DNA from 2 places in the Corynebacterium sp. 1103A genome. Region 1 is predicted to be linked to the other one. Evidence: predicted binding sites of a transcription regulator. Region 1 holds the regulator's gene; the other holds the start of a gene.

Region 1 (14,455 bases):
CGGCCCCGGCACGAAGAACACTCGCGCCGGCGGCGGATGGACGCACCCGCGTCAACGACGCGGGAATCAATAACGCGTGACTGCTCGTGGTGACAAAATGGGCAATACAATGTGGCTCGCTCCCCATATCTTTCTAGCTTTCCCGCTCAATCCGCTACAGCAGATAAAGCGGATGCGCTACCAGTCTACTGCGCCGGAGCGCGCCTCAACCGGGCGGGCGAGCCCGCTTACTAGTTCAGGGTGGCTTGCTGGGTCACGGCGCTATACGCCGTGCCCAAGGAACCGGCCGTATCCGTGCCGTCGACTAGGCCCATGCCCGCCGCCAACGTGCCTAGGAAGACGGCAAATCCGAACACAGCACCGAGCGCGTAGTTCCCCTTCTGGCACGCCTGCTCAGAGGCAGCGCCGCGCAGCTGCCCTGCGAAATCCTCGGCGCTAAGCGCGTGCTGCGAACGACGGTCTGTTCGATTATCTAGCGTGAGGGTTCGAGAATAACGCTCACTCGTGCCGGCCGGGCCGCCTCCCGGCCAGCCGGCGTTGGGGTTACGGCTTCCGGGAAAGCGGGCGGAAGGCTCCCACACCGCGGCCGCGGGGACCACGGAAGGCGCGAGAGCACCGGAGCGGTAAGCTGCATATTCGGTGTTAGCAATACGGCGGTCATCAAATGCGAGAGTCAAAGTAATCTTTCCTTTCTTTGGTGCCACCGAGTCTAAATCTAGACCCCGACATGGCTCCGACTTTCCTTCGTTCGAATGTTCGAATTAGGTTCTGTGTTCGATTTATAGCAAGCTTCCCAGAATTTGTCTAGCGCGCGGTCAAAGATCTCGAACATTTGTACTTTTCGTGCTAGAAATGAAGGTAGGAATTTACGCGGGCCCGCAGCGCCTGTGACCGACTATCCGACCTGCCAACCAACTTGGAGAGTTAAAGACCATGGCCCGACCCAGCAAATCCTCACAGAAGCCCACCCTGGACTCCTTGAGTGTCCGCCAGCGGCGCATCCTCGAGGTCATTCACGACGCCGTGCTCCTGCGCGGCTACCCGCCGAGCATCCGTGAGATCGGTGACGCGGCCGGCCTCCAGTCCACATCCTCGGTGGCCTATCAGCTCAAGCAGCTGGAGGAAAAGGGCTTCCTGCGGCGCGATCCCAACAAGCCGCGCGCGGTCGACGTTCGCCACCTCAACACTGAGAGGGAAGACGCGAAGACCGAGAAGGCCAGCAAGTCCGCCGAGCTCCCCCAGACCCCGCCGGACGCGGGCCAGGTCAGCTATATCCCCGTCGTCGGGCGCATTGCCGCCGGGACCCCCATCACGGCCGAAGAAAACATCGACACCTATTACCCTATGCCGGACGAGGTCGTCGGCGGCGGGGACCTCTACATGCTGCAGGTCGTAGGAGACTCCATGCGGGACGCCGGCATCCTCGACGGGGATTGGGTCATCGTCCGCTCGCAGTCCACGGCCGAGGAAGGCGACTTCGTCGCGGCCCTCCTAGACGGCGAGGAGGCAACCGTCAAGGAATTCCACCGCGACTCCACCGGCGTCTGGCTGCTGCCGCACAATGACGCTTACTCCCCCATCAACGGGGACGAATCAGAAATCATGGGCAAGGTCGTCTCCGTGATGCGCAAGCTTTAATTCCCTGGAACATCCCGCGTTATTCCCCCTTTCTGAGGTAATCAGGCATGCAAACTCTCACGCCGTGCGTGTGATCCCGGGTCCGGTTTGTCCGATCTACCTCAAGAAATACCCAAGCAACCCAAGAATCGGACGCTTGGGTTTTTCTGTTTGTGTTTGCCCACGCGGTTTTTCTGGGACAATTTGAGTAGACCCATTTCACCGTGTGCGCTAGCCCATCAGCGTGCGTACCCACGGACCGAGGAGAACTACCCCCATGTATGCAGAAGAACGCCGTCGGCAGATTGCGTCCCTCACCGCCGTCGAGGGACGCGTCAATGTGACGGAACTCTCCCACAAATTCGACGTCACCGCAGAAACCATTCGCCGCGACTTGGCCGTTTTGGACCGGGAAGGCGTGGTGCACCGCGTCCACGGCGGCGCAGTGGCCTCGCAGACCTTCCAGACGGCCGAGTTCACCCTCGACACGCGCTCGCGCTCGGCCACGGGGGCGAAGTCCGCGATCGCCGAGGCCGCCCTCGAGTTCCTCCCCGAGGCCCCGGGCAGCATCTTCTTGGACGCCGGCACCACCACGAATGCCTTAAGCGACCTGATCGCCGCCAGCACGCTGGCTAACCAGCTGTCCATCGTGTCCAACAGCCTGCCCATTGCCCTGTCCCTGGCTAATAACGGCATCAAGGACGTCCAGCTGCTGGGCGGTACGGTGCGCGGCATTACCCAGGCGGTAGTCGGTGACACAGCCCTGCGCACCATGGCGCTGCTGCGCGCCGACGTCGCCTTCATCGGCACCAACGCCCTGACCCTGGACCACGGCCTGTCCACAGCGGACGCGCAGGAGGCGGCCATCAAGGCCGCGTTCGTCACCAACGCCCGCAAGGTCGTTGTCCTGTGCGACTCCTCCAAGCTGGGCAACGACTATTTGGTCAGCTTTGCCAAGCTGTCCGATATCGACGTCGTCATCACGGACTCGGCGGCACCGCAAAGCTTCGTCGACGCGCTGCGAGAGCGCGAAATCACGGTCGTGACCGCCGACGCTTAAAGAAGGCCCTTCCCCTCCCTTCCCCACAAACCAAACAACCGGCGCAGGCCCGCAACTTAAAAGCGGGGCCTGCGCCGGTTATGGTGGTTTTCGGCGACGTTTAGTTGTCCGCCGCGGGGCGGGACAATTCCTCGATGAGCTCGCGGACCTTCTCGCGGGCCTCAGAGGGGCCTTCGCAGGACACGGCCGCTGCTGCGATCTTCTGGCAGTCCTCAAGGCTCAGCTCGGCTAGCTGCGCGCCCACGCCGGCAACGGCGGTCGAGGAGGCCGACAGGGAGTTAACGCCCAGGCCGGTGAGCACCGCAGCGAGCATCGGATCCGCGGCGGCCTCGCCGCAGACGCCGACGGGGACGTTGTTGTCGCCGCCGACCACGCAGGTGTGCTGGATGAGCCGCAGCACGGCCGGCTGCCACGGGTCGGTCAGGTACGCCAGCTGCGGCGACAGGCGGTCCGCGGCCATGGTGTACTGGGTCAGATCGTTCGTGCCGATGGACACGAAGTCGAGGTGCGGCATGATGGTGTCTGCCATCAGGGCAGCGGCGGGGACCTCAACCATCGCGCCTGGGATCAGGTTGCGCTCCCGGCACAGGCCGGCGAACCAACGGGCCTCGTTCGCGGTAGCCACCATCGGCGCCATGACCCAGGTCTGCGCGCCTTCCGGGCGCTGCTCGGCAGCCTGGGCGATGGCATCCAGCTGCCGGGTCAGCAGCGACTCGTTGTCGCGGGCGATACGCAGGCCGCGCACGCCGAGCGCGGGGTTCTCCTCGTCATCGAGGGTGGCGTAGCTAATCGGCTTGTCCGAGCCGGCGTCCAGGGTGCGCACGACGACCTTGCGGTCGCCGAAGGCGTTGAAGACCTTGGCGTAAATTTGGGCCTGCTCGTCGACACTCGGCTCCTCCGAAGCGTTGAGGAATGACAGCTCGGTGCGGTACAGGCCCACACCCTCGGCCTGGGTGCCGGCCGCCAGCCGCGCGGCGTTGCCGTCGGCAACGTTGGCCAGCAGCTGCACGCGGTAGCCGTCGTTGGTTTGCGCCGGGCCTTCCCACTGGGCGATCTTGGCGGCCTTGGCCTGGTACTCGGCCACGGCGGCCCGCGAGCTTTCAGAGTCCGCGCCGGTCTCGACCAGCCCGCGGGAACCGTCCACGAACAGCCACTGACCTGCGGCAAGCTCGCGCAACTTCGCGCCCGTGGCCACTATGCACGGGATGTCCAGCTGGCGCGCGATGATGGCGGTGTGGCTGGTGGGCCCGCCCAGCTCGGTCACTAGGGCCTTGATCCGGTCGATGTCCAGCGTCGCGGTATCCGCCGGCGCCAGGTCGTCGGCCAGCAGCACGGCCTCGCCCTCGACGTAGGGCAGGCCCGGCTCGTCCTCGCCGCGCAGCTCGGCGATGACGCGATCGCGCACGTCCTTCAGGTCCGTGGTGCGCTCGGCCATGACGCCGCCGGCGGATTCGAACATCGAGACAAACTTGTCCGTGGCGACGACGACCGCGTATTCCGCGCCATTGCCGCCGCGCACGTTCTTGCGCACCGTCTTGTGCCAGCCCTTGTCCCGCGCCATCGAGGCAGTGGCCTTCAGGACCTCCGCCGCGTGGCCCTCAGCGCTTGCCGCCCGGCCGTCGAGACGCTGCGCGACGGTTTCCGCGGCCTGTTGGAAGCGCGCAAACTCGGCCTCGCGCTGGTCTTCCGCGACGATGGCCTCGCCGGACTGCGGCAGCTGCGGGCGGGGACGTACCCACACCGCGGGAGCGTAGGCGGCGCCGGCCACCACACCGGTGCCCGCGATGGTGCCCCACTGTCCAGCTTCGTTGGCCGCAGCGCTCGCCGACGTGGTGTCCGCCAAGCTGCCAGTGTTGTCGGTTTTGGTCATCTAAAACTTCTCCCTACGGCTAAAGACTAAGTAGACAAGATCGATACACGCGTTGTGAAGGCAATCCTACTCAGGCTCGCCAGTACTCACTAGAAACAAATACTGCAGCTCTTCCGGAGCCGACCCGGGGACGCCTCGGCCCCGCAGAACAAGACTCGGGGTGGCCCTAGAAGCCTCCGCAAGAGAACAACTTTCCGCCTAGTCTACCGAGACCCACGGAAAACCACATATACTCATTGACATACGGGCATAGTCGGGCAACAATACGAAGTAAACGTCTGCAAACGTTGTCACGCGTTACAGCTCGTTGACATTGACCCCTCGACCACTCGGCCGCGACCCGCCGCCTAGTCCCACCCCGCCCTGGGCCCTGCGCCGGCGGTTAAGGACAACTACCGTGAAACGCGGAACGCATGGTCGAAGCGCCCGCCGGAGGAAGCCCACCCACCATGATTTTGACCCTGACCCCTAACCCCAGCATCGACGCGACCCTATCCCTCGATGAACCGCTGACCACCGGGCTGGTCCACCGCGCCCGGTCCGTCTCCCAAGTCGCCGGCGGCAAAGGGATCAACGTCACCCACGCCGCCTACCTGGCGGAGCACCCCACCGTTGCGCTGTTTCCGGCCGGCCCCTCGGACCTTTTCCTCTCCCTGGTCGAGGAGGCCTCCCTGCCCTACGAGGCGGTACCCCTCGACCAGACCATCCGCGTGAACACGACGATCACCGACCCGGCCGGTGACACCACCAAGATCAACGGCCCCGGCCCCTTGGTAGGCCCGGAGGTCCAGCAAGAGCTCATCCAGCGCCTGGGTGCCCTCTCGGCCAACGCGGACTGGGTGGTCCTGGCCGGCTCCCTGCCGCCGGGCTGCCCGACCGGCTGGTATTCCTCGCTCATCAAGGCCCTGCGCAGCGCCTCCCCGCAGACCCAGATAGCGGTAGACACGTCTGACCAGCCGATGCTGGAAATCGCCCGTAACCTGGAGGCGGCCGCACCGGACCTGCTCAAGCCCAACGGCTTCGAGCTCGGCCAGCTCGCCGGCGAAGACGGGCTTGCCCTCGAGAAGCAGGCCGCGGGCGGCGATTATTCTGGAGTCGTGGCTGCTGCCCGCTCCGTGGTGCAGCGCGGAGTGACCGAAATCCTGGTGACCCTGGGCGGTGCCGGCGCGGTACTTGTGACCGCGAATGGGGCCTGGGTGGCCACACCCCCGACCGCCGAGGTCGTCTCCACGGTCGGCGCCGGCGACTCGGCGCTCGCCGGTTACCTGCTGGCGCGTACCAATGGGACCAGCCGCCCGGAGTCGCTACGCCAGGCCGTCGCCTACGGCACGGCCGCCGCGGGCCTGGCCGGTACCACCCTGCCCCGGCCGGACCAGATCGACCTGGCGGGCACCACGCTCGACGAACTTGATAGCTAAACGTCCTTTCCCGAAATCCTAAAGAAATGGAGCTGTCTCATGGCTTCTGAGATCATCACCGCCGACCTGGTGGCCCTTGATGCCCACTTCGGTAATTCCGTCAACTCGGTCATCACCGAGCTGGCCACGCTGGTGCACACCACCGGCCGCGCCACGGAGGTCGAAGGCCTAGCCCAACCAGCCATCGAACGCGAGTCGAAGGGACGCACCGGCGTGGCCGGGCAGGTCGCCATCCCGCACTGCCGCTCCACCGCGGTCACCGAGCCGACCCTGGCCTTTGCCCGGCTGGCCGACGGCGTCGACTTCTCCGGCCCGGATGGCGACGCGAACCTGGTCTTCCTCATCGCCGCCCCCGAAGGCGGCGGCAAGGCCCACCTGAAGATCCTGTCCAAGCTGGCCCGCGCGCTGGTCCGCCCCGACTTCCTCGAGCTCCTGCGCACCGCCCAGCGCCCGGAAGAGGTCGTCGATGCCGTGCTCGGCGTGGTCAACGCCGAAAAGAAGCCGAAGAAGCAGGCCGCTGAGTCTGCCGATAGCACCGGGGCACAGGCCGGGGCCACCGCGGTCACCGGTGCCGCTGCATCTCCTCGCACTGATGCCACCGGTGCACAGGAGTCGGCGTCCGGTGCCGCGGTCACGCGTATCGTGGCGGTGACCGCCTGCCCGACCGGTATTGCCCACACCTACATGGCAGCCGACGCGCTGGCGCAAAACGCGGATAGCCGCTCCGATATTGAGCTCAACGTGGAGACCCAGGGCTCCGCCAACCAGGAGCCGCTTCCCGGCAGCGTCATCGAGGCTGCTGATGCCGTCATCTTCGCCACCGACGTCGGGGTCCGCGACCGGGAGCGCTTCGCCGGCAAACCAGTGATCGAGTCCGGCGTCAAGCGCGCCATCAACGAGCCCGGCACTATGCTGGACGAGGCCGTGGCGGCCGCGCAGAACCCAAACGCCCGCAAGGTCAGCGGTACCGCCGCGGCCCAGTCCAACGAGGCCGACGAAGGCGCCAAGTTGGGCTGGGGCAAGCGCATCCAGCAGGCGATCATGACCGGTGTGTCCTACATGGTCCCGTTCGTGGCCGCCGGCGGCCTCCTGCTGGCGCTCGGCTTCCTCTTCGGCGGCGCGGACGTCGCCAACGGCTGGCAGGCCATTACTACCAACTACTCCCCGACCAACCTGCCGGGCAATACCATTGAGGTCGACGGGGCGATGATGGAATTCCAGCGCTCCGGGATGATGCTCTACCTGGGCGCGGTCCTGTTCGCCACCGGCCAGGCCGCCATGAGCTTCATCGTGGCCGCGCTGTCCGGCTATATCGCTTTCGCGCTGGCCGGCCGCCCCGGCATCGCCCCCGGCTTTGCCGGCGGCGCCATCGCCGTGCTGCTGGGTGCCGGCTTCATCGGCGGCCTAGTCACTGGTCTCATCGCCGGCCTGGTGGCCATGTGGATCGGCAGCTGGAAGGTCCCGCGCTGGCTGGGCTCCCTGATGCCGGTGGTCATCATCCCGCTGTTTTCCACCCTGGTCGTCGGCGTGCTGATGTACATGCTCCTGGGTGCGCCGCTGGCCGGCATCATGGAGGGCCTGCAGAACTGGCTGCGCTCCATGACCGGTTCCTCAGCGGTCCTGCTGGGGCTTTCCCTCGGCCTGATGATGTGCTTCGACCTGGGCGGCCCGGTCAACAAGGCGGCCTACCTCTTTGCCACCGCCGGCCTGTCCACCGGCGACCAGGCCTCTATGGAGATCATGGCCGCGGTCATGGCAGCTGGTATGGTTCCACCCATCGCCCTGTCGCTGGCCACGTTCATCCGCAAGAACCTGTTCACCCCGGCGGAGCAGGAAAACGGCAAGTCCGCCTGGCTGCTGGGCCTGTCCTTCGTCTCGGAGGGAGCCATCCCGTTCGCCGCGGCCGACCCGTTCCGCGTCATCCCGGCGATGATGGCCGGCGGCGCAGTGACCGGCGCTATCTCCATGGGCATGGGGGTTACCTCCCGCGCCCCGCACGGCGGCATCTTCGTGCCGTTCGCCATCTCCCCGGTGGGCAGCTACTTCCTGGCGATCATCGCCGGCGTGGTGGTCTCCACCATCTGCGTACTGGCGCTCAAGCAGTTCTGGCCGAACAAGGCCGTGCGTGAGGCCGCCGCGAAGGACGCCGCCGCCCAGGCCGAGCCTGCCGCGGCTGAAAGCACACCCCGCGGCGCTACCGCTTCCGTCGCCGTCGCGCGCACACCGGCGCGGGGCGTGGCACGCGGAACTAGGGCGCCGTAGACTGGGGCAGAAAACAACCGATGAAAGGATTGATTAATCATGGCTTCCAAGACCGTCAAGGTAGGTTCCTCCGTGGGCCTGCACGCCCGCCCGGCTTCCATCATTGCTGACGCCGCTGGCGAGTTCGACGAGGACATCTTCCTCAACCTCGTGGGCGAAGACGATGACGACGAGACCGATGCCGCCTCGTCTCTGATGATCATGGCCTTGGGCGCCGAGCAGGGCGACGAGGTCACCGTCACCTCCGAGAACGCCGAAGCCGTCGAGAAGATCGCTTCCCTCATCGAGCAGGATTTGGACGCCGAGTAAAAGGTCTTAAAGCTGCGGCCCGTAATCTGCAGTAATTAGCAAGGAAATCCCGCCCACGCGGCGGGATTTTCGCATCTTTAGGCGCCGGAACACCAGTGTCTACGGCGCTGCTGCGCCACGCTCGTCCCTGTCTGGGGTTGGCAAGAAGGCAGTCGCACTCGTGCCTAAGAAGACGAGGACAAAGAGCACCCATAGCCCTGGGGGAAGGTAAGGCAGCAGCGCCCCCGGGTACCCCGAGACCGCGACATGGACGGCGACCGTGTACCAGATGCCCACTAGGAGCGCTGTCAGCATGGCAACACAGTACGGAAAGAGGATTGCCCAGAACTCTGCTCGCTGAATCGCGCCTTGGGGACGGCCCAGAAGACGAAGTGGTGAGAAGAACGCATGCAGATTGGCCCGCTTGCCCATCACAGAGACCGCAAGGACCAGACAGATCGCTAGCAGAGTGTAGGCCGCGGTGGGGACGAAGCCGGCGGTTCCGTCGCCGTGGGGCCCGTACATAATCTGGCTATCCATATCCACGTGCCGTACCCAATCCTGCGCGGACTCCACCCGGAGATGATCCGGTGCGCTAGCCGATTCTGCGACCACGGGAAGCCCCCATTCCGGTTTGACCGGAGACTCGCTAGAGATACCGGAGAACGGCACCATGAAGTCTGGGTAGAAGGGGCTGTGGGCTTTCACCGGCGCCGCGGGCGAGAGTAGCTGCCCTATCACGTGGTCATTCGATCCGGCCAGAGAATAGTCAGACGCCTTCTCCATCGGTACGGAGGTCTCCCCCGCGGCTTTGAAGTCCGAAGGCTGCCAATAGACCACCCCACGGCAGTCGTCGCCGATCTCGGCGCATACACCGTCTGCTTCCTGCGCTTCCAGCAGGCGAAAATCTTGGCCAACGACGACTGGGACCGCTTGGAAATTCTGGGAGCCTACGTAATTTGCCGCCCATAACGAGATCTGTGCACCTGTGAAGCCTGCCAGCGGAATGGCCACGAGCGCGGTAGCAAGCCCCACCCTCGAGGTCGTCCCGACGGTTTCGGAGGAGCGGATGCCTAGCGCGAGTGCCGACCATCCGCTCACCTGTTTGATCGCCGCGGCTGCCCAGCGAGCTAGCGCCCGGGCGAAGGGGCCGGCAAGTGCGACAGCAAGGAACGGCAAGGTGAAGACGAATATCAACACGACAGGCCCCGGCGGAGTCGTCACCATGCACCAGATACCCGCGGCAATATTGACCACTGCGAGTACTAGGCCAACCAGCCCCACCAAGGACTTGGACTTACCTACTGTCGCCGCTTCCCGATCCCCGGTTTTGGCCAGGACCTTGTCGACGTTGAGAATCCCCACGCCGAGGAGGTACAGGGGGACTAAGACCAGCAGTGACGACCAGGCAACCTCAATGGGCGAGCCCCAGTGACCTGGCAGCTGCTTGTTGAGCCCTAGCAGAATCACCTTGAAAAACGGCGTCGCCAACACCCGTCCCAACACGACCGCCGAAACGCTTGCCAGAAGCGCCAGGCACGCCCCTAGCAGCAGCAGGTGCCGAGTGAAAAACGCCCTACCTATGCCGAGAATCCGCAGCGCGTGCACGGTATTTCGGTGGTCAGCGATAAAATTCTGATGCGCCAACCGGACCCCGGCGAATGCCGGGATGATCGCGATCAGGCTCATATTCGTCACGCCGGCCTTGAAGTCGCTGCTTCCGCCAGTCGAGAATGCGACGTAAAGGATGGTGCCGACGAGCGTGCCTATTACTACCGCAGCCAGTACGATTCCCCCGATGAAGGGGCGGGCCGTCACCGACAACTCTCTCCGGTAGGCGGCGGTAGGAGTCATGGTCTTCATGAGCTATGCCCCCATCTGCAGCAGCGTTTCTGCCTGCCCGTTGAAAAGCTCGCGGTGGGAGCAATAGACCACTATGGCTCCCCGCTTCGCCGACTGGCGCAGCAAGTCCTCGACCACGTTGACATTCGCGCCATCAAGCGCACTGACAGGCTCATCCATGAGCACTAGGTCCGGTTGGGAAGCTAGTGCCTGGGCCACCGCAACGCGCTGGTGCTGCCCCCGGATAACTCTACCGGCAGGGCTTCTGCGAAAGGCTGCATGCCCAACGTGCCAAGCAGCTCATCCCTGCCCTGGGCGTCGAGACCCCGTCCGGCGACGTGAACTGCCAGCTCGAGGTTCTCCCGGCAGCTGAGGCTAGGCAGGAGGGTCGGTGCCTGTGGTGCGTACCCGACGTGCGCGGCGCGCCACGAGGTTAGCTTCTTGGCCGCGCTCTTTCCGAACCGTTTACCGTCGATGCCTACCCTGCCTTCACTGGGTGAGCGCAGACCGGCTAACAGGTCCAGAACCGTGGATTTACCGCTTCCCGATGGGCCCCGGACTTCGTAAATGCCAGGCCGTGACAACGACAGCGAGGCATTCCGCAGAATATATGGCCCATATTTCGAGTATCGAAAAGAAACACTGTCCCAGTCGATGTGCGACACCGGGTTTTCTCCCTTCCGACAAACACGCGGCATCTCCTGAACCAGGTTCCGGCCCGCGGCGAAACACTCCCTCCGCTAACGGCGGCAGTCAGTTCTGCTTGCACAGGCGGTAGCGCTCAGTAAGCCTCACGGTGGTTGTCATCATGAAAATATAAGAACTTAGTCATACTCTTTTGGCAGACTCCATTCGTACCGGAAAGTCCCCATTGCCCCCCCTTATTCCACCGATATTAAACAGATTTAACGCGAAGTTCACTTCATAGTCACGTGTTTATTGAGCGGGAGCCTAATACTTCGCGTTCTGCCCTTCCCCGACGTAGCCGTAGAGGCGCTTCATGATGGGGTAACCGATGATGATGCCGACGGAGCCCCAGGCTATGCCCTCGAGAGTGACGCCGAAGACGTCGAGAGTGAGGTTGCCGATTCCGGCGATGAGCGCCACGGCGGCCGCAGTCAGGTTGACCGGGTTGTTGAAGTTGACCTTGTTGTCCATCCAAATGCGCACGCCGAGCATGCCGATGAGCCCGTAGAGAACCAGGGTGGCCCCACCCAGCACGCCGGTGGGGATGGTGAAGATGAGCGCGCCGAACTTCGGGACGAATGCCAGGGCGATGGCGGTCAGGGCCGCGACGAAATAGGCGGCGGTGGAATAGACCCGGGTGGCGGCCATGACACCAATGTTTTCCGCGTAGGTGGTGGTGCCGGAGCCGCCGAAGCCGCCGGCCAAAGAGGTGGCCAGGCCGTCGGCGAAGAGGGCATCGCCCGCCAAGTCGTCGAGGTCCCGGTTGGTCATCTCCGAGACGGCCTTGACGTGGCCGACGTTTTCGGCGATGAGGACGACCAGCACCGGCAGGGCCACCGCGATGGCCGAGAGGTTGAACTCCGGGGCGTGGAACTGCGGCAGGCCCACCCAGGCTGCCTCCCTAATGGATTCGCCGGCGGACGGTTCCAAGTTGCCGGTCAGCGCGGCAAAGGCCCAGCCGACTACGACGCCGATGAGGATGGACAGGCGCGAGACCATGCCGCGGCCGGCCACCGTGGCCAGCAGGATGACCACCAGGGTCACGGCGGCCACCAGCGGCTGGCTGGAGAAGTTCGCGGCCGCGTTCGGGGCCAGGTTCAGGCCTATGAGTGAGACGATGGCGCCGGTAACGGCCGGAGGCATGACGGCGTCGATAACGCGCTTGCCCGCTGCCTTGACGATGAGGCCGATGATAATCAGCGCCACGCCCGTGCACAGCACGGCGCCGGCCTGCACGCCAATGCCCTGGGCCTGCGAGGCGGACAGCGGCGCGATGAAGGCGAACGAGGAGCCCAGGTAGGACGGCAGGCGGTTGCGAGTAATCGCCAAGAACAGGATGGTGCCGATGCCGGAGAACAACAGCGTGGTATTGACCGGAAAACCTGTCAGGGTGGGCACCAGCAGCGTGGCACCGAACATGGCCACGACGTGCTGCATGCCAATGCCGATGGTGCGCGGCCAGTTCAACCGTTCTTCTGGGGCGACCACGACCCCCGGGGCGATCTTCTTTCCGTCACCGTGGACGGTCCATCCGAAAATATTACTCACGAGTCTTCATTATGGATCACCTGCGCCAGGCAGGGTTAATCCACGCGAAACTCGGTAAGCTCCGCCGCGACCTGCTGCGGCACGCGGGCGCTTATCCGAGTGCCGTCTCCCAAGTAGTCCTCACTGCGCACCGTGCCCTCCTCGTGGAGGCGGGCCACCACGTCGCCGCGGGTGTACGGCACGAGCAGCTCGACGTCCGCGTCCAGGGTGTTGAGGAAGAGCTCGACCCGGGTGGTCAGCTCGTCGACGCCCTCGCCGGTTTTCGCCGAGACGAAGACCACGTTGTCTCGGTCCAGGGTGTGGCGGACCTCCGCCAGCACCAGGGGATCGGCCTGGTCGATCTTGTTGATCACGATGATTTCCGGCGGCGGGTTCTCCCCCGTCTCCTTGACGATGTCGTAGATGACCTTGTTGACCGCGGAGATCTGCTTGAGCGGGAAGGGATCCGAGCCGTCGACCACGTGCAGCATGAGATCCGCACCCAGTACCTCCTCCAGCGTGGACTTGAAGGCCTCGACCAGCTGCGTGGGCAGGTGGCGGACGAAGCCGACGGTGTCGGTGAAGACCACCTGGCGGCCGTCGCCCAGCTGCGCGCGGCGGGTGGTGGGATCCAGCGTGGCGAACAGGGCGTCTTCCACCAGCACGCCGGCCCCGGTCATCGCGTTGATGAGCGAGGACTTGCCCGCGTTCGTGTAGCCGGCAATGGCGATCTGCGCCACCGTGGACGCGGCGCGGCGGGAGCGCTTGACCTCACGCGCGGTCTTCATGTTCCGCAGCGCCTTGCGCAGGCGGGCCATCTCCGTGCGGATGCGGCGGCGGTCGGTCTCAATCTTTGTCTCACCCGGGCCACGCAGGCCCACGCCGCCGTTGGAGCCGGCGCGACCGCCCGCCTGGCGCGACAGGTTGCCGCCCCAACCACGGGTGTGTGTGTAGAGGTACTCCAGCTGGGCGAGCGAGACCTGCGCCTTACCTTCCTTAGACTTCGCGTGCTGGGCGAAGATATCCAGAATCAGCATCGTGCGGTCGATGACCTTGGTGTTGAGGGCGCGCTCCAGCGCGGTCAGCTGGCCGGGGTTGAGCTCACCGTCGCAGATGACCGTGTCCGCGCCGGTGGCCTCCACGATCTCTTTGAGCTCCTTGACCTTGCCGGAGCCGATGAACGTGCCGGAGTCTGGCTTGTCGCGCTTCTGGTAGATGAGCTCGACGACCTCGGCGCCGGCGGTCTCGGCCAAGGCGGCCAGCTCGTCCAGGGTGGCCTCGACCTCGGCGATGGTGCCCTCGGTCCACACACCGACCAGGATGACCTGCTCCAGGCGCAGCTTTCGGTACTCAACTTCGTAGCCATCCGTGGTGTCCTCGGCGCGGATGGTGGTCTCCCGGGTCACGCTGCGCAAAGCGTTACGCTCTGCCAGATCCATCTCACCGGTGCTTAGTTCCTCGTCCGCGTGCGCGGGCCGTTGCGGCGCGTTATCGCGGAAGGCGTGGGCGAGCAGCTTTTCGTGCTCGTTACTAAATTGTGAAGATTCAGTCATATTGGTACTTATTCTTCCACGTCACTGCGCTAAACCCCAAGTGACACCGGCTAACTGAAGACCGCCGCTTCCGCGGGTGCCGTCTGGGGACAGCGGGCGGGGCCCACGGACGGCCGCCGCGAATTTAAGTGCCGGCACGCGTAAGGGATAGAATATCGACATGACCACGCATGCCAGCCAGTCCGGCCCGACGACCGCGGCCGATACCCCAGCCTCTCCCCAGCAGCCGACCCAGGACGCGCCCGCCGCCCGCGCAGAACAACCGGCCGGGACGGTGCACAAGCTGCCGGAAATGGCGGCGTTGGGCTTTAACTTCGACCGCTGGCAACAA
Region 2 (14,455 bases), on a different contig from region 1:
CATGCGGCGGGCCCTGCCTAGCCCTAACTAGCGCGGTAGCTGGCGGGGCACGACTTTGCCGGTGGCGTTGCGCGGCAGCAGGTCCAGGAAGTGGACGTCGCGGGGCACGGAGTGATCGGCCAGGTTGGCGCGCACGAACTCGCGGATCTTGTCGGCGGTCAGTTCTTTGCCGGCGGGGGAGTCCTCCGGCACCACCCAGACGGCCACGCGGGCGAAGGTCTCCGGATCGTCGACGCCGGCGGAATGCAGCTCGCGGATGCCGTCCATGGTCTCGAGGACCTCGGTGACGGACTGGGGGTGGACGTTCTCGCCGCCTACGATGATCATATCGTCGGCGCGGCCGACCACGTGCAGGTTGCCGTCGGCATCGATGCGCCCCAAGTCCCCGATGGAGATGAGCCCCTGGGCCCGCTTGGACTGGATGGTGGGGTTGGTGTAGCCGATCAGGGCGGTCGAGTTGGTCAGGTAGATTTCGCCCACCTCGCCGCGGGGGACCTCGTGGCCGTCGCGGTCCAGGATGCGCAGGCGGGTGCCGGAGGCGACCTGGCCGCCGATGGTGGGATCGGCGGCGATCTGTTCGGCGGTGGCGGTGGCGGCTAGGGCCAGCTCGGTGGAACCGTAGATGTTGCACAGGATGGGTCCGAAGCGGTCGATGGTCCGCTGCACGATGGACGGGCTCAGGGCGTGCCCGGAGGAGGCGATGAAGCGCAGCGAGGAAGCATCGTAAGCGCCGTCGGGGTCGGCCTCGACCATGCGCAGGTAGAACACGGGGGAGGACAGTAGCCCGTCGAGGCGGTAGCGCTGGATGTCGCGCAGGCAGGCGACCGGATCGAAGACGCGGCGGGTGACGATGGTGTTGCGGGCGGCCAGCGCGATGTTCAGGCAGCCCCAGCCCCAGGTGTGGAAGATGGAGGCGGTCAGCTGGACGCGCTGATCGGCGCGCCAGGGCATGGTCGACATGATGGAGGCCACCACCACCGGTAGGGTGGGCTCGTTGCGGATGATGCCCTTCGGGATACCCGTGGTGCCCGAGGACATCAGCACGATGTGGCCGTGGCGCGGCAGGACGGGCAGGCGTAGGTGATCGACGCGCTCCGGGTGGCGGACGATGTCGGCCAGGCGCGGCCAGCGCCCCGCCTTGTCCGCCTGCCCCGACTCGTGGGCGATGATGACGTGGGTGGTCTCATTGACGCCGGCGGGCAGGCGATCGACGAATTCGTCGTCCATGACCAGGACGTTGATGCGGTTCTCGGCGATGACCCCGGCCAGCTGCTCGGCCGAGGATCCGATGTTGAGCAGGAAGATGCTGCCACCGGCCAGACCCTTCGCGCCCAGCGGGATGATGATGCCGCGCCCGTTGCGGGCCATCACCCCCAGGCGGATCTCGTCCAGGTTGAGCGAGAGTAGGTGGCGGGCGAAGGTGCGGGCCTGGTCGCGCAGCTGGCGGTAGGTCAGGGTGCCGTCGTCGTCGATGAGCGCCAGCCGGTCGGGGCAGGCGCGGGCGCCCTGCTCGAGCTCGCGGGCCGTGGTGAAGCGGTAGCGGGCCAGGATTCCCGGGGTGGCCGCGGCGGCGCGCACCCCTCCGGCGGGGCTAACGATGCCGGTGCGCACCAGGCTGGCAGCCAGCCGCGCGAGCGCCCGGGAATGGAAGGACAGGGAGTTGGCCGCCGAGGACAAAGACATAAAAACCAATCTAAAAGCTACGGGTCTAAAAGCTACGGGGTGACATCCGGTATATCGCCGCGGGGGTGGCCCGGCGCTACCCACTGGTAATGCCGGGGGCGTGTGAAGCGATTGATAAGTACCGGTCGTTGTGGCTGTCAATATAGTGTACTTTTGTGGGGGAATGTAGCGGAGAAAGGAAGCTCGTGTCTGTCGAACTACTGAAAAAGCCTGTTCTAGCCTTTTTTGTTTCTGTCTTTACTTTGTTGGCGGGTCTGCTGGCCGCCCCCGCCCCGCAGGCCCAGGCCGCTGAGCGCAACCTGGTCGCCTTCGGTGACTCGGTGCTGGCGGATCCGGACATGGGGATCTACCTGCGCGACCGCATCGGCGGCGCCTTTGACCAGCGCCCGCTGGGGGTTGACTGCCCGAAGGGCAACAACTACGCGGCCCGCACCGGCGCCAAGCTGGGCCTGCCGGTGCGTGACTTCTCCTGCTCCGGGGCGGCCTCCATGTCCCCGGGCCCGCAGATTTCCGCGCAGATCGACACCGCCATCGCCCGCGGGGCGCTGAACCCGTCGACGGCGCGCGTCGTCTACGCCACCGGCTTCAACGACACTTACAACAACGCGAACCTGAACCAGACCCAGGTCCGGGACAAGTTCGTCCGCTTCAACCGCCCGCTCATCGACCGCATCCGCGCCGCCGCTCCCAACGCCCGCATCCAGATCGTGGGTTACCCGACCATCGGCGACGGGATCCACTACTGCCTGATCCACGCCGGTTCCTCCTGGGACCGCACCCCGCTGCCGCAGGTCGCCGACTTTGAGAACAAGGCCCAGTGGATGCAGGTCGACCTGGCCCGCGCGACCGGCACCGAGTTCATCGACATGAAGCCGTCCACCCGCGGCGCCGGCATGTGCGGATCGGACGGCAACCGCAAGTGGGCCGGCCTGGTGGACTTCAACGCGGGCGGCGGCAACCTGCCGCTGCACGTCAACGCCCGCGGCCACGAGCACATCGCGAACGTGTTGGCGGCGTCGTAGTCGCGCCCAAGTTCTCTGCTCCCGTTCTTCTGCGGCAGTTCTTCTGTGGTCGTTCCCAGGAGGACGAACGGGCTCTTAAACCCCTGGTTGCCACGGTAATCGGGGGTTGTTTTCATTAGCTGCCGGGTAATGAAAACATGGGTAGGCTCGCGGGTATGAGCGAGAAGAATGAACAGATTGTATCTGGTGTAATCGCCCCTTCTCAGGGCTCGGAAGTCGAGAAGGTCAACATTGTCATTCCGGCCCCGGGCCCGAATGACGTTGTCGTCAAGATCCAGGCCTGCGGCGTCTGCCACACGGACCTGGCCTACCGCAACGGCGACATCGAAGACGCCTACCCCTTCCTGCTGGGGCACGAGGCGGCCGGCATCGTCGAGACGGTCGGCGAGGACGTCACCCACGTCGCCGAGGGCGACTTCGTGGTCCTGAATTGGCGCGCCGTGTGCGGCGAGTGCCGGGCCTGCAAGAAGGGCGAGCCGAAGTACTGCTTCGACACCTTCAATGCCTCCCGGGCCATGACCCTGGAGGACGGCACCGAGCTGACCCCGGCCCTGGGCATCGGCGCCTTCGCCGAGAAGACCCTAGTTCACGAAGGCCAGTGCACTAAGGTTGACCCGGACGAGGATCCGGCCGCCGCCGGCCTGCTGGGCTGCGGCATCATGGCCGGCCTCGGCGCGGCCGTTAATACCGGCGAGGTCCAGCTGGGCGAGTCGGTCGCCGTCTTCGGCTGCGGCGGCGTGGGCACCGCGGCGGTGGCCGGCGCCAAGCTGGCCGGGGCCGCCAAGATCATTGCGGTCGACCTGGACCAGTCCAAGCTGGACGTGGCCCGCGAATTCGGTGCCACCGACACCATCTGCTCCGCCGGCATGGAGGAGCAGGAGGTCATCGACGCCGTCCGCGAGCTCACTGAGGGCTTTGGCGTCGACGTGGCTATCGATGCCGTGGGCATCCAGCCCACCTGGCGCCAGGCCTTCTACTCCCGCGATCACGCCGGCCGCCTGGTCATGGTGGGCGTGCCCAACCTGACCGACCACGTCGACGTGCCGGCCATCGATCTCTACGGCCGGGGCGGGTCCATCCACCCGGCCTGGTACGGCGACTGCCTGCCGGAGCGCGACTTCCCGGCCTACGTCTCGCTGCACCGCAACGGCCAGTTCCCCCTGGACAAGTTCGTCTCCGAGCGGATCGCCCTGGACGACGTCGAGCGCGCCTTCGGCACCATGCAGGAGGGCAAGGTCCTGCGTTCGGTCGTCGAGCTGTAACCAAGGAGGCTAAACACATGCGGATTGAAAACCTGGTGACTTCCGGCAAGTTCTGCCTCGACGGCGGCTGCTGGGACGTCGACAACAACGTCTACGTGCTGTCGGTCGGCGACGCCGTCGTGGTGGTCGACCCCTCCCATGATCTGGACGCGATTGCCGACCAGGTCGGCGACCGCGCGGTGCGCGCCATCCTGCTCACCCACGCCCACAACGACCACTGCGAGCTGGCCCCGCGGGCGGCCCGCCGCTTCAACGCCCCGGTCTACCTGCACCCGAACGACGACGTGCTGTGGCAGGAGTCGAACGGCAACGCCCCCTACCTCCACCTCTACGACGGGCAGCGCTTCCTGCTCGAGGGCGAGGAGATCCGGGTGCTGCACACGCCGGGTCATTCCCCGGGCTGCGTGGTGCTCTACCTGCCGGGCGAGGAGACCCTTTTGTCCGGCGACACCCTCTTCTCGGGTGGGCCGGGGGCCACGGGGCGCAAGTACTCCGACTTCGACGTCATCGTGGAGTCCCTGCGCGACGTCGTGTTCTTCCTGCCGGCCGAGACCCGGGTGCTGCCCGGGCACGGCGATGCCACCACGGTCGGGGCTGAGGCCGACCGCATCGACGAGTACGTGCGCCGCGGCTACTAAGGGCCGCTAGCTGCTTCGGGGAAGGCCGGGCTGGGATTTACCCGGCCGGGGCCGGGGTGCGGGCGGCCTTGATGCCCACCGCTGCGGCCGCTAGGCCGCTGACGGCGCAGGCCACCCACGCGTCGGGGACGTGGTCGGCCAGGCGTGCGACCCATTCCTGCGCGGCGAAGGCCTCCTCGGTGCCCACCGGGCTGGGCAGCAGGATCGTGCCGTGGGAGAAGATAAACAGCACCCCGATGCCCACGAACAGGGCCCCGGCCAGGACCGACAGCGAATTGGTGCGGATGGGCCCCAGCTGCAGGGGGGCGCCCGCGCAGCCAGGGCCGGCGGCCCAGATCGAAGCGATCCCAGGCGGCGGCCAGAACGAAGAGGGGGATGGTCATGCCGAGGTCGTAAGAGAGCATCGTTAGCGCCCCGTAGCCCAAGGAACCGCTGACGGCGGCCGTGGTGAGGACCGCGCCCAGCAGGGGCCCGGCGCAGAACCCGGCGAAGCCGTAGACACAGCCCAGCAGGAAAACGCTCACGTAGCCGTCGCCGCGGACCCGCTGGCTGAGCCTGCCCAGCCCCGGGATGGTGAAGCCGCCGCCCAGGGCGATAAAGATCCCGAGGACCACCATGGCGGCCCCGCCGGCGGTGATGACTGCCTCGCGGTGCTGGTTAAACAGGCCGCCGATGCCGCCCAGCCCCGTACCCACCGGCACCAGCACGGCCGCCAGCCCGCAGAAAAACACCCCGGTCCGGGCCACCAGCTGGGTCACCGACCGGAAGGCGTAGGCGAAAAAGGCCGGCAGCAGCAGCGCAGAGCACGGGCTCAGCAGGGACAGGACCCCGGCCAGGAGGGAACCGAGCAGGCCAATTTCCAACATGCGGTGCGACTTTCTCCTTCTTCCTATTTGAAGCGGATCTGTGCTGATCTAAGCGGATCTCAGCGGGTCTAAGCGCCCAGCGCGCTGCCGAGACCGAGCCCAAAGAAAAACCCGGTGCAGGCCAGCAGGGCGATAAACACCCAGATGAGCCAGTGGACCTTACGCATCCCGGGACAGCTCCTCCTCGATGACCTGGCGGAAGACGTCCTCGGGCTGGGCCCCGGAGACGAACTGGCTGCCCACCACGAAAGAGGGGGTGCCGGTGATGCCCAGGCTGGCCGCGTAATCGCGGGCGTCCTCGACGACCTGGGTGTAGGTGTCGTCGCCGGCCTCCTAGCGGAAGCGTTCGATGTCCTCGATGCCGGCTTCCTCGGCGAAGCGCACGTAGTCTTCCATGCCGAAGTTGGGGTGGCCGTCCACGTCGGCGCTGGCGGCGAAGGCCGCCTTCTGGAACTCCGCGAACTTGCCCTGGGCGGCCGCAGCCCGGCTGGCCTTCGCCCCGTCGATGGCGTGGGGGCCGTTGACCGGGAAGTCATTCCACTCGATGCGCACCAGGCCCTTATCGACGTAATCCGCGATGAGGGCGGGCGCGGTCTGGTTGTGGAAGCGGGAGCAGAAGGGGCACTCGAAGTCGAAGTACTCGGAGATGACCACGGGGGCATCAACGGCGCCGCGGGCGAAGGGATCGTTGTCGGCCCGGCGGTGAACCTTGTCGATGTCCTTGTTGGAGGAGATGGTGCCGGCAGGCCCGTACAGCTTGGGATCGCCGTTGGATTCGTCGAAGTTGGTGCCCGGGGCGGCCGGGGTGGCTGGGGCGGCCTGGGCCGACTCGCCTGATTGGCCGTCTGATTGGTCGCCTGTTGGCTGGCTGTGGCTGGCGGCCCCGCTACTGGCGGCATCGTCGGCGCCGTTGCTGTCGGCGACCAGGAAGCCGATGACGACGGCCAGCACCACGATGACGGCGGTGAGTACCCACACGACGGCGGGGACGTCGCGGAGGGCGGAGGGGCGCTTCTGTCCCACCACAGGTTGGTCGTACATTGAGCTATCGGGCACGGGGCCTCCTCCGTCTAGAGTCGTGGGCTGCAAGCATGACAAGATGCAGCGTGAATAAAAACCTGCGTCCCGGTCAGTCTAGCCCGGGCGGCGCGGTGCCGGGTCGTGCGGTGCGGCTAGTCCTCGGCCGCGGCGCGCAGGTAGGCCCCGTAGCCCGACTTGTCGAGGCCGACGGCCAGGCGCAGCAGCTGTTCCCGGTCGATGAAGCCCTCGCGGAAGGCGGCTACCTCGGGAGATCCCAGGACGGTGCCGGTGCGCTTCTGGATGACCTCGACGTAGGCGGAGGCCTCGCTCATCGAATCCACGGTGCCGGTGTCCAGCCATACGTCGCCGCGCCGCATGCGCTTGACCGAGAGCTCCCCGCGGCGTAGGTATTCCTCGTTGACGGCGGTGATTTCCAGCTCCCCGCGGGCCGAGGGCTGAATGGACCGGGCGATCTCGCAGACCTGGTTGTCGTAGAAGTACAGGCCGACGACGGCGTGGCTGGACTTCGGGTGATCCGGCTTCTCCTCGATGCTGATGGCCCGCCCGTCGGGGGCGAACTCGACCACGCCGTAGCGCTGGGGATCGGAGACCTCATAGGCGAAGATGACGCCCCCGTGCGGGGATCGGCATTCGGGCAGTGCGCTGCTGAAGCCGTGGCCGTCGAAGATGTTATCGCCCAAAACGAGGGCGACGTCGTCGCAGCCGATGAACTCCTCGCCGATAATGAAGGCCTGCGCCAGGCCCTCGGGGCGGGGCTGGACTGCGTAGGAGAGCATGAGGCCCAGCTGGGATCCGTCGCCTAACAGGCGCTGGAAGGAGGCGGAATCTTCCGGGGTGGTGATGATGAGGATCTCCCGGATGCCCGCCTGGATCAGGGTGGACAGCGGGTAGTAGACCATCGGCTTGTCGTAGATCGGCATGAGCTGCTTAGAGATCCCCTGGGTGATGGGGTAGAGCCGCGTGCCGGAACCGCCGGCCAGGATGATGCCTTTCATGCTTTAAAAGTCTAGCTTTCCGCTTCCCCGGCGGCCGGGTACAACGCCAGGTAGAGGGCCAGGGCGGCCCGCCAGTTCTGGGGCCGGAAGCCGGTGGCCTCCAGCTTGCTCAGATCGAGGGTCGACTCGGTCGGGCGCGGGGCCGCGCCGGGCTGGGCGAAGTGATCGGTGGTGGTCGGGTGGACCTCGGCCGGATCGTGTCCGATGCCGATGAAGGTGGCCATCGCCAGCTCGTCCCGCCCGACGGTGTCACCCGTGTTGGTGACGTTGTAGACGCCGTACTCGGCCCCGGACTCCAGCAGGTGCTTGATGGCCTTGGCCAGGTCCTCGGCGAAGGTGGGGCGGCCGCGCTGATCGGCGACCACCTCGGGCTCCACCCCGCGCAGGGCGAGGCCGCGCATGGCCGCGACGAAGTTGTTGCCGTCGCCGAAGACCCAGCTGGTGCGCACCACGTAGTGGCGGGCGGTGGCCTGGGCGGCGGCATCGCCAGCCGCCTTCGATGCCCCATACACGCTCAGCGGGCTCACTTCCTCCTGCTCGGAGTGGACCTTCTCGGTGCCGTCGAAGATATAGTCGCTGCTGACGTGCACCAGGGTCAGGTTGTGGGCGCTAGCGATGCCGGCCAGCCGCGCCACTGCCTGCGCGTTGACGGCCCAGGCGGTCGCGCGATCGCGCTCGGCCCCGTCGACGTTGTTGTAGGCGGCGCAGTTGATGATCACGGAATAGTCGCGCCAGCGGCGGGCCTCGGCGAGGTGGGGGTCGGTGATGTCGAGATCGGCCCGGGTGGCGAACTCGGCGTGGGGCAGGATCCGCTGGAGGGCGCGCCCGAGCTGCCCGTCGGCGCCGGTGACCAGGACCTTGCGCGGGGGCATCGGGGTAGCCTCGGCAAGTTGCGGGTGGGCCGCGTCCTTGTCGGAGATCTCGGTCGGCTCCAGCGGCCAGTCCACCAGGTCGAGGTTGACGGCCGGGTAAGACGCCTCCGGGGACCAGTGATCGTTGACCAGGTAGGAATAGGCGGTCGGCTCCAGGGCCTGGAAGCCGTTGGCCACCCCGCGGGGGACGAAGACGGCCGTGCCGGGGCCAATCTCGGTGGTGACCAACTCGCCGTAGGTCTCGGATCCTTCCCGCAGATCGCACCAGGCCCCGAAGACCTTGCCGTAGGCGACAGAGACCAGCTTGTCCCAGGGCTCGGCGTGCAGGCCGCGGGTCACCCCGGCGGACGCGTTGAAGGACACGTTGTTTTGGACCGGCGCGAAGTCGGGGAGGCCGGCCGCCACCATCTTCTCCCGCTGCCAGTTCTCCTTGAACCAGCCCCGGTCATCCCCGTGGACGTCCAAGTCCACAATGAGGAGCCCCTCGATGCCCGTGGTGCGAATGTCCATTCTGTCCTTCCGTGGTTCCTGGTTGTTAAGTCTGGTTTTGGGTCTGGTTGTTAGGTCTGCTTGTTAGACCTGGTTGCTAGACCCTGGCCGATCCTACTGTCCCTGCCGGGCGTAGCCGGCCTCGACGTCCTGCTTGCTGGCCTCCCACCAGTCGCGGTTGTTGGCGTACCACGCGATGGTGTCTTCCAAGCCGGCCCGCAGATCCGGGAACCGCGGGGCCCAGCCCAGTTCGGTGCGCAGCTTGGTCGCGTCCATGGCGTAGCGCTGGTCGTGTCCGGGGCGGTCCGCCACGTGGTCGAAGCCGTTGGCCCCCATCAACTCGCAGATGGTTTCCATGACCTGCAGGTTGCTGGTGTCGGGTTGGTCGGCGCCGATGTTGTAGGTCTCGCCCAGCCGGCCGCGTTCCAGGATGTCGATCACGGCCCGGTTGTGGTCGTCGACGTGGATCCAGTCGCGCACCTGCTCCCCGGTGCCGTACAGCTTCGGGCGCAGGCCGGACAGGATGTTCGTGATCTGGCGGGGGATGAACTTCTCGATGTGCTGGTAGGGGCCGTAATTGTTCGAGCAGTTCGACACCGTCACGGGCAGGCCGAAGGACCGCGCCCAGGCGCGCACCAGGTGATCGGATCCCGCCTTCGATGCCGAGTACGGCGACGATGGCTGATACGCCGTCGATTCCGTAAAGCGCGTGTCGGCCCCAATCTCCAGATCGCCGAAGACCTCGTCGGTAGAAACGTGGTGGAAACGGGTCCCGCGGGCGCGGGCAGCCTCCAGCAGGGTAAAAGTACCCACCAGGTTGGTCTGGATGAATGGCGACGGGTCGCGCAGGGAGTTGTCGTTATGGGATTCGGCCGCAAAGTGGACCACCGCGTCAACGTCCCGCACGAGCTGGTTGACCAGTTCCGCGTCCGTGATGTCGCCCTGGACGAAGGAGCAGCGGTCGCCCTCCCGATCGGCGATGTTGGCGCGGTTTCCCGCGTAGGTCAGCTTGTCGAGGATCACCACCGAGTAGTCGGTTTCCGCTAGGGTCAGCCGGACGAAATTGGAACCGATGAAGCCGGCCCCGCCGGTCACGAGCAACGTAGACATAATGGTCACCATCCTACTTCAGCGGTTGCCTCGGAGCCTGCCACCGCCATCTCCCACCACGAGCAGACCAGTAGACCCAAGCTGCCCCGGAAAGTGCCGGGCAGCCCCGGGCAGCCCCGAGAAGCCTCAAGAGCCCCAAGATCCCAGGCACGCGTGAATCCCCGCCAAGACACACGGGCGTGCCGTTGGCAGGGGAGGGTGAACAGGGACAACATCTTAACTAAACAACGGAGCCTGGCTGTGCGGGTCTGGCGGGGGAGCCTCGCCGCTCGAGGCGGAACCGGCACGGGGTCCAAGACTGGTGCCAGTGGGTGGCACACCCCGGTGGCGGACCTTATGACCGCACGATTGCTGGGCCGCGGGCGATTCGTTGAACCGCAGCGGTTGTCCCGGCCCGGCCCGGTGGCCGGTACGCCTGGTCTCGGGGGACCTGTCGGCGTGGCCCATGTTGTTGGCGCCATCCCGGAAGTCGTTGTTGTCCACGTGGTGGCGTCGGCACCGGAGCGTGAGGTTGGAGATATCGGTGTCTCCTCCCAGAGCCCAGGCGATGACGTGGTGGACGTCGCAGTCAACCCAGGCCCGATTGCAGTCCGGGTGGGTGCACACCAGCTCGGAGGCGGCCAGGGCAATCTTTTGCCATAGGCTTGCCGTGCGCTTGTTGCGCGCCAACTCGAGCGGGAAGCCGTGGGGGTCGAGGACGCAGAGGAAGTCGTGCTCGGCGAGCCCCATCCGGAGAAGGTCGAGCGGGCTGACCGAGATTCCCGCGGTCGTCGGGAATCGGCTCTCGCCGGTCATATTCTCAAGGTCATCCATGGTGAGGGTGACCAGAAGGCCCGCGGCGCCGCCCGTGGACTGGTCCTTGGAGGACAGGTAACGGCGGCAGATGTAGCGCAGGTGGTCCACGTTGCGCTCCTGGAAGGTGCGCTTGTCCTCCTGGTCCAGCCCGCTTTCCTTCAAAGCGGCGTTGTCTGCGTTGCGTGCGTTCGCCAGAGCGCTCTTGACGAGAGCGGCGGTGGCAGGGTCCAGGTAGCCACGGACGTGCACGCCGCCGTCGGCATCCGGGTTGGATAGGGCTAGCCGGCGCTTCTTGTAGGCGGCATCCTTGTCCTTGGTACCTTCCGGGGTACGGGCGGCCAGGTTGGCGTTCTTAATCTGCTTGCGCAGCCAGTCCCGCAGCGTGTGCAGCGAGGTGTCCTTTGCCTTCTCCAGAGCCTGCTCGCGCAGCTGCTTGTGGCCCGGGGTGGCGTGCCGGTTGAGGTGCTTGAGTTCCGATTCAATCATTGCGAGCACCTTGGCGCTAGTGGTCTGGCCGTCCTCCAGGAGGCGCTTGCGGCGACGCTCCTCCGCTTCCTTTTCCGCCTGTGCCCGGCGCTGCGCTTCCGTGTCGGCAGCCTGCTGGCGGGCGCGCTCCCCATCGCTGACAGCCTGGACATCGTCGGGCAGGGGGGTCGGTTCCCGAGTAGGTGCGGCCTCGTCGAGGGGGCTGAACAGATCACGGCCGGTCTCGAGCCGATCGCGCGCGGTGGCAAAATCCAGGCCGAGGCGCGCTATGAGGTAGTCGATGGCCTTGGATGAGCCGACCTGGCGGCCAGCGTCTTCGCGTTCAGCGAGGAAGGCGAAGGCGCCATCGATGACGGTCTTGTTGTTGAAGGCGTATTCGAAGGCTTCGAAGCCGCGGTGAAGACGTCCAAAGGACAGGTCCTCGGGATTCTTCATCAGGGAGCGTAACCGCTCCATGGAGCCAGAGATTTCTTTGAGTGTTGCTAGGATTTCGTCGTGCTGGTCAGTCATGGCGGTCACCCCCTAAGGAACCGTCGTGTAGAACCTTTATTCGCTTACGCGTTCAAGTGTATCGAAGAAAAAGCCCGTGTCAACAGCAAAAAAGAAAATATGTTCGAATTTGTTAAAGCGCCTGTTCGACAGAGCTGGCTTAGTTTAAGGTGCAACTAAAATATGTAGCCAACCCAGCCAAACACGGCCCACTAAGGCCCAGCCAATCACGACCCAAAGCCCCAGCCGTACAAAGCCCAATCAACCAGCCCCCAGCAGCGCCAACTACTTCGGGAACCGGGGCAACTCCCGCTCTTTCAGCCACTGATTCCAGAGGCCCTCCACGTCCGCAACAGAAACTCCGGAAGCATCCTTAACAGCCCCCGTCAGAGCCTCCCAGAAGTCCTGCGCAACCACGTTTCCGTGCAGGTTATCGGCGAGGTAGGAGCGGACGAGGGGGAAGAAGGTGGCATCGCCAAGCAGGCGCCGCAGGGAGTGGATGAACAGGGCGCCGCGCTTGTAGACGCGGTCGTCGAACATGTCGCGGGTCCCGGGGTCGGCCAGCAGGAGGTCGTGGGGCTTGCGGGAGAGGACCGAGTAGTGGGAGTGGGCGGCATCGTGGGCCGCGGACTGGCCGGCGTGCTCGCCCCAGAGCCACTCGCAGTAGCAAGCGAAACCCTCGTTGAGCCAGATGTCCTGCCAGCGGCTAAGGCCCACCGCGTTGCCGAACCACTGGTGGGAAAGCTCGTGGAAGATGAGCCGTTCGAAGGCGTGGTCGCCGCGCACGTGGTTGGAGCCAAAGATGGAAATGCCCTGCGCCTCCAGCGGGATTTCTAGCTGGTCTTCGGTGACGACCACGCGGTAGTCGGGGAAGGGGTACGGCCCGAAGGTCTCGGACAGGAAATCGAGCATCTCCTGCTGGCGCCCGAATTCCTCAGCCACCTGTCCGCGCAGGTTCGCCGGCGCGTAGGCCACGGCGTTGGGGCCCAGGCGGAACTCGCTGAACTCGCCCACCTGCACCGTCGCCAGGTAGGTAGCCATAGGCTTATCGATGCGGTAGTGCCACAACGTCCGTGACGATCCCGCCGTGGTCTTGCTGACCAGCGTGCCGTTGGCGACGACGGTGAAGGGATTGTCGGCCGTGATGGCAAGGTCGAAGGTGGCCTTCTGACTCGGGTGGTCGTCGCACGGGAACCAGCTCGGCGCCCCGTTGGGCTGGCTGGCGACTAGGGAACCGGACTCGGTCTCCTCCCAACCGATTTCACCCCAGGGGCTGGCGATGGGCCGCGGGTTGCCGCCGTAGCGGATTGCCAGCGTGATTTCTGCTCCCGATGCCACCGGCTCCGCGAACGAAATTCGCAGCTTGCCGCCCGAGGTCTTAAAGCGGGCCACCCTTGGGCCCGCAGGACAGCTGACGCGGCGTACCGCCATCGCGGGGCCCAGGTCGAGCTGCAGGGCGTTCAGGTCTTCCTCGCCTACCTCGATGGTTAACGTGGCCTGCGCAGACAGCAGGTTGGGCTCGACCTTGTAGTCCAGCTCCAGCTGGTAGTGGCGCACCCGAAACCCCAGGTTGTAGTCAACCTTGGTGTACGGGTCCCGGGTGGCGTTAGAGGCAGACCCTGCGCCAACAACAGCGCCAGAGCCCGCAAGAGCACCAGAACCAGCAGGAGAACCAGAAACAGTAGAAAGGGCGGTAGAAGAAAGCATCATGATAGATGCTAATTCTACCGCCCTTGCAGGAAGCCCCAGGAGCCAGTCCGAAAACCGGCCTTACAGCTCGCGTTTAGAACACCGCATTAGTTGTAGAAGGCCTGCCAGAAGGTGGCCCAGGACTTCTCCAGGTCCTCGCGCCAGCCGGTCCAATTGTGGACGCCGGCGTTGCGGAAGTTGTAGGTCGCCGGGATCTTCTGGGAGTCCAGCTTGGCCTTGAGGTTGTGGGTGCAATGGTTGACGCCGGCCTCGATGACGCCGCCCTCGACCTGGTTGACGGCGGAGCCGACGGCGGCCTCAGCCTGGCTAGCGCCCTTGGACTGCAGGTAGCTCGGCATGGCGGTCTCATCAGCCAGGCCGGAACCGGAGGAGATGTAGAGCTTGGCGCCGCGCAGCTTCTCCGAGTTCATCAGGGCGTCGTTGTAGCGGTTATTTGCGGAGCCCTGGCGGCCCCACATCTGCTCCGGCTGGCCGCCGCCCCGGTTGACGGTCAAGCGCAGGAACTCGTATTCCATCGGGTAAGCGGTGGCGGCGCAGCCGGCGAAGGAGCCGACGGCGTCGTAGAAGCCCTGGTTGTGCTGGGCCAGCAGCAGCGAGGAAGTCGCGGACATGGACATGCCGGCGATGGCGCGCTTGTTGTTGGCCTGCAGGCGGGACTCGATGGAGCCCGGCAGCTCCTTGGTCAGGAAGGTCTCCCACTTCTGCGGGCCCTGCAGGTATTTGCCGTTCGGGGTCTGCGCCCAGTCGGTGTAGTAGGAGAAGGCGCCGGCCTGCGGGATGACGACGTTAACCTTCTTGTCGGCGTAGAAGTCGACGGTTTGCGCCTTGGATAGCCAGTCCGCGTCCTGCTCGGCGCTGCCGGCGCCGTTGAGCAGGTAGATGGTGGGGCGGTTGGGCTCGCCCGCCGGGATGACGGCCAGCGGAATCTGGCGGCCGTCCATGGCCGGAGAGCTAGCCTGCAGCTTGAGTACCCGGTCGTCGTCCTTGTACTGCTTGT

The links. Region 1 encodes LexA, which represses DNA repair genes until DNA is damaged. Its sites were predicted from a motif close to CGAACANNTGTTCG; they were not measured.
Region 2: QQS52_RS06535 (HNH endonuclease signature motif containing protein) is a predicted target of LexA. The motif match lies at 11,862-11,875, and genes of this name have one in related genera.

What each region holds. Positions count from the first base shown of each region.
Region 1 covers NZ_JASTTF010000008.1:87,559-102,013, reverse strand. The annotation lists gene nrdR (transcriptional regulator NrdR) at 1-110, opposite strand, end outside; gene QQS52_RS07460 (hypothetical protein) at 231-677, opposite strand; gene lexA (transcriptional repressor LexA) at 934-1,638, shown strand; gene QQS52_RS07450 (DeoR/GlpR family DNA-binding transcription regulator) at 1,895-2,677, shown strand; gene ptsP (phosphoenolpyruvate--protein phosphotransferase) at 2,778-4,547, opposite strand; gene QQS52_RS07440 (1-phosphofructokinase family hexose kinase) at 4,997-5,965, shown strand; gene QQS52_RS07435 (PTS fructose transporter subunit IIABC) at 6,005-8,227, shown strand; gene QQS52_RS07430 (HPr family phosphocarrier protein) at 8,267-8,536, shown strand; gene QQS52_RS07425 (hypothetical protein) at 8,636-10,378, opposite strand; gene QQS52_RS07420 (hypothetical protein) at 10,382-10,537, opposite strand; partial or broken gene QQS52_RS07415 (ATP-binding cassette domain-containing protein) at 10,583-11,055, opposite strand; gene QQS52_RS07410 (uracil-xanthine permease family protein) at 11,309-12,592, opposite strand; gene hflX (GTPase HflX) at 12,628-14,124, opposite strand; gene QQS52_RS07400 (hypothetical protein) at 14,417-14,455, shown strand, end outside.
Region 2 covers NZ_JASTTF010000007.1:33,357-47,811, reverse strand. The annotation lists gene QQS52_RS06580 (AMP-binding protein) at 28-1,683, opposite strand; gene QQS52_RS06575 (GDSL-type esterase/lipase family protein) at 1,869-2,705, shown strand; gene QQS52_RS06570 (S-(hydroxymethyl)mycothiol dehydrogenase) at 2,861-3,967, shown strand; gene QQS52_RS06565 (MBL fold metallo-hydrolase) at 3,985-4,605, shown strand; gene QQS52_RS06560 (cytochrome c biogenesis CcdA family protein) at 4,602-5,471, opposite strand; partial or broken gene QQS52_RS06555 (DsbA family protein) at 5,631-6,512, opposite strand; gene rfbA (glucose-1-phosphate thymidylyltransferase RfbA) at 6,644-7,507, opposite strand; gene rfbD (dTDP-4-dehydrorhamnose reductase) at 7,519-8,889, opposite strand; gene rfbB (dTDP-glucose 4,6-dehydratase) at 8,983-9,981, opposite strand; gene QQS52_RS06535 (HNH endonuclease signature motif containing protein) at 10,195-11,769, opposite strand; gene QQS52_RS06530 (M1 family metallopeptidase) at 12,034-13,458, opposite strand; gene QQS52_RS06525 (alpha/beta hydrolase) at 13,545-14,455, opposite strand, start outside.